DNA from 2 places in the Paenibacillus sp. OT2-17 genome. Region 1 is predicted to be linked to the other one. Evidence: riboswitches for the same ligand, from Rfam matches in the RefSeq annotation. Region 1 holds a riboswitch; the other holds the start of a gene.

The links. Region 1 has a riboswitch for glycine ahead of GRP75_RS09400 (alanine/glycine:cation symporter family protein). Riboswitches for the same ligand answer to the same signal wherever they lie in the genome.
Region 2: it holds a riboswitch for glycine, as region 1 does, so the genes downstream of both, sdaAB (L-serine ammonia-lyase, iron-sulfur-dependent subunit beta) here and GRP75_RS09400 (alanine/glycine:cation symporter family protein) in region 1, are expected to answer to the same signal.

The regions. Positions count from the first base shown of each region.
Region 1 is NZ_WUDQ01000042.1:9,306-11,506, reverse strand. Features, by position in the region: gene GRP75_RS09400 (alanine/glycine:cation symporter family protein) at 8-1,426, opposite strand; glycine riboswitch at 1,581-1,675, opposite strand; glycine riboswitch at 1,694-1,770, opposite strand; gene GRP75_RS09395 (glycoside hydrolase family 1 protein) at 1,939-2,201, opposite strand, start outside.
Region 2 is NZ_WUDQ01000007.1:15,539-17,739, reverse strand. Features, by position in the region: gene GRP75_RS03785 (DUF6359 domain-containing protein) at 1-658, opposite strand, end outside; glycine riboswitch at 873-988, shown strand; gene sdaAB (L-serine ammonia-lyase, iron-sulfur-dependent subunit beta) at 1,200-1,889, shown strand; gene sdaAA (L-serine ammonia-lyase, iron-sulfur-dependent, subunit alpha) at 1,879-2,201, shown strand, end outside.

The DNA.
Region 1 (2,201 bases):
TTGGAATTTATGAATTAACCGTTTGTCCTTTTTCTTCTACTTGGATAGCTGCCCCTACACTGGCACCTGCAAGAATGCCCTTTTTCTTACTAGAATTCAGAGAATCCATATAGGTTCGGGTTTCTGCGACTACAATTCCTGATAAGCCGAGCAGGGCAATCAGGTTCGGGAAAGCCATCATTGCGTTAAAGATATCTGCCAGCAGCCAAATCGCATCCAGTTTAATGAACGCGCCCCCGGCAACCAGTAGGATGAACAGATAGCGGTATGGCTTAATCCACTTGACCCCAAGCAAATATTCAACACAGCGTTCCCCGTAATAGTTCCAGCCGAGCATGGTGGTGAACGCAAACATAATCAGAATGATTGTGAGCAGTTCTGCCCCCAGCGGGAATGCGCTGGAAAATGCTTGCTGAGTCATCAGGCCCGCATCGGTAGGCCCGCTCCACACACCACTAACCAGTAGCGTCAACCCGGTCATCACACAAATAACCATCGTATCAATAAACACGCCTGTCATGGAAATTAGCCCTTGCTCCGCAGGCCATTTGGTTTTGGCAGCTGCAGCTGCAATCGGTGCGCTTCCCAATCCGGCCTCATTGGCAAAAATACCTCTGGCTACCCCACTTCGCATCGCCAGCATAATCGTAGCTCCGGCAAATCCGCCCGTTGCAGATGTAGTTGAAAATGCCGAATGGAGCACCAGCGCAATTGCGGCAGGAAGTTGGTCAGCAAACCGAATCAGTACGATGAGACAGATCAGTACGTACAAGCCTGTTTTAAAAGGAACGACCTTCGTCGATACCTTGGCAATGCTTTTGAGTCCTCCAATAGTAACAAGTCCTGTAAGGATAGCAATAATCAGTGCCGTTACAATGGGCGGAACGCCAAAACTGTTTTCGGTCGAAGATACAATCGCTTTGACCTGCGGAAACGTTCCAATCCCGAACAACGCTACCAGCATGCCCGAAAAAGCAAACAGCATCGCCAGCGGTTTAAAACGGCGTCCCAGACCTTTCTCAATATAATACATCGGGCCGCCGGAAAATTGCCCATTCCGATCCTTCACCCGGTATTTTACCGCAAGTACACCTTCCGCATATTTCGTCGCCATCCCAAAAAAGGCTGCAACGACCATCCAGAACAAGGCACCCGGCCCGCCCAGCTTAATGGCTGTTGCTACGCCGACAATACTTCCTGTGCCAACTGTAGCCGCCAACGCTGTACTCAAAGCCGCAAAACTACTTACATCCCCGCTGCCTTCATTCGGGGCTTTACCGATCAGCTTGATCGCTAGGGGCAGGCGGAATACCTGCAGCATCTTCAAACGTATGGTCAGCCATAACCCCGTTCCCATGACAAGAATGATGAGAGGCGCCCCCCATATCCAGCTACTAATCGCTTCTAACACATGTACCAAATTCATTTCAACCCGCTCCTCCAGCATATTAGAAAACAAAAAAGAGTCAAATCCGCTGATTCGACTCCTGGAGAGGTTAAAGGCACGAAAAAATACAACCATCTTGCGCAGGTTTCTGCCTCTAATATAAAAAAGCCTAGGGCATTCCCTGTCACAGGTTATTCGCGTCTCTGTCCTTTTGCCTGAGAGTTTAAGCAGATGTTCTCTGCGGTGCACCTTCGGCGCCCAATTAAGGGTCTCTCCAGAGTTCTGTCCGTTTACGGTCCCCGCTTGTTGCTGTAATCAGCCTAAGCACCTGAGAGTTTTGCCCCTTCGGTCGGAACCTTCGTTCCATCTCCCGCAAACATCAACCAGACATATGAAATTTTTATTCATTATACAGAAAACTTTCAGCTTATTACAAGTGAAAAGTTTGTGAAGCCCTCTGAAATATTATTATTGTGTCTATCAAAAAAGCGGGTACAGCAGATTGCATCCTTAGGATGTCCTCTGCTATACCCGCCCGAGATGATATGAAATTACAATTCTTCACCATTGGTTGCTATCACATTTTTATACCAGTTAAATGAGTCCTTTTTGGAGCGTTTGAGCGTTCCGTTACCATCATCATCCAGATCGACGTAAATAAATCCGTAGCGCTTGGACATTTCGGAAGTAGACATGCTCACAAGGTCGATAGGACCCCAGCTGGTGTAACCAATCAGATCAACACCGTCGGCAATTGCTTCCTTCATTTGAACAATATGCTGACGCAAGTAATCAATACGATATGTGTCATGCA
Region 2 (2,201 bases), on a different contig from region 1:
GAATGGGACGATTCAATTGGTCTACCGTAAAGCCTACATTACGCAGTCCATTGGCAAAGTCGGAGAAGGCGCCTTCAATGACCCAATCTGCTGCGCCAGCGGTCTGTGCATGCGTATTATCGAACAGCACCTTTTTGCCTTTTCCATCCGGCAATGTAGTACCGGGTTGACCCGGGTTGCCAGGTTCACCTGGTTCCCCCGGATCGCTTCCGCTCACCAGTTCAACATCGCTTGGACTTTTCACTCCACCAAAATTATTGTAGGCGCCGAGTGTACCCGTCACACGAATTTTGCTGCCGATCAGCTCAGGATGGCCTGACAGCCCAAATTGCCCTCTGTACGCTGAAGTCAGCTGTACATCCAATAGATTAGACGTATTACGTTCATTTGCCTGATCGGCAATCAGTACGTTAAAATCATTCGCGAACGGAGAAGAAAAGTTAGCCGTTTTCGATCCGGTAGCATGTCCGACGATGTAGCCTTCCACCGTCACCGTACCTCCACTGCTTTGGCCTTGAAGTGCTTCGGCTACTGTCAATGCTCCCTCTGCCTTGACCTGACCGAATGGAACGAAGATCCCGATCAGCAGTGATACGATCGCTGCTAGATGCAACATCCCTTTTAAGCGTGAACCTGTGAATCGCAAGCCTTTTACCATACGTCAATATCCCTCCTATGATTTCCATAAATATACTTGTCCTTTATCAGATTAGCCGCCAATCTTCTAATTCCTTCCTGGTTTCATCCATAATTATGTAAATTTTAATCTTTTTTATTGGAAACGCACCTGTTTATGTAAAAATTAAACCTGTGATTGACACCGAGCACGGCATACATTACGCTAAGAAAGACATGTAGAACGGTATACGCGAATGAAGATGACGGGAGAGTCTGTCCAGGGAGCCTACACTCTGGCGGCACCGAAGGAGCAAGGCGTCAGCACCCGGCTGGCGGATAATCTCTCAGGTCCATGTATCGTCATCTGACGCAACTCTGGAGAGAGCGCAAGCCACCCAAGGGGTAAGGCGGTAAGAACACCGCACGAAACTCTCAGGTAACGAGGACAGAGATAAGGGAAACTTCCTTATCCTGTCCTTTTTTGTGCTCACATTGTGCGTCAGCATTAGGAACCGTCATAACCGCGCAAAGACGCGGAAATACCATATAGTATGGTATTAGAACATACAGGGGGCCACACCATGCGTTTCAAAGATGTATTTTCTATTATCGGTCCGGCCATGACCGGACCTTCCAGTTCACACACCGCAGGCGCGGTGCGGCTCGCACGCGTTGCCCGGCACTGGCTCGGGACGCAGCCTGACCGTGCCCGCATGACGCTGTACGGCTCCTTTGCCGACACGTATAAAGGACACGGTACAGACCTGGCGCTCATCGCAGGGCTGCTTAATTACGATACGGACGATCACCGGATTCCGGATGCCGAGCAATGGGCAGAGCAAGCCGGGATGGCCGTGGAATTCGCCGTCAGCGGACTCCCCGCGCCTCATCCGAACACCGTCCGTTTCGAGCTGTGGAAGGGCGAGGATCAGCGCACACTGCTGGGCTCCTCCATCGGCGGCGGCAGCATCCATGTCCAGCAGCTCAACGAATTCCGGGTCAATCTGACTGGGGAGCTGCCTACGCTGGTGCTTCTCCACTCGGATAAGCCCGGTACATTGGGCGCGATAACTTCAGCGCTGGGCGCGGCCCACATTAACATTGCCTATATGCACGTAGATCGCAAAGGCCGGGATGGTGAAGCACTCACCGCCATTGAAACGGACAGTTCTGCTCCAGCTGAACTGATTGCGGAACTGCGTTCTTTACCTCATATGTATGAAATTAAGATGATTAATTTGAAAAAAGGAGCTGAATCCGATGCGGTTTAGCCATCTGCATGAAATCAGCGCTTTATGCGCTGAAGAATCCACCACAATTGGCCGCTTGATGATTCAAGAGCAGGTACAAGAGACGAATACAACGGAGGAAGAAATCTTTCGCCAAATGTCTGATTATTATGAAGTCATGAAGGAAGCCGTTCATCGCGGTCAGACACAAGACACCGTATCCCGCAGTGGATTGACGGGCGGTGACGGCAAGCGCCTAGCCGAGTATCTGCGGTCAGGGGAAACCTGCTCCGGCGATGCCTCCGCGCTCGCCATGGCTTATGCCCTCTCTGTGTCGGAGGTAAATGCATCCAT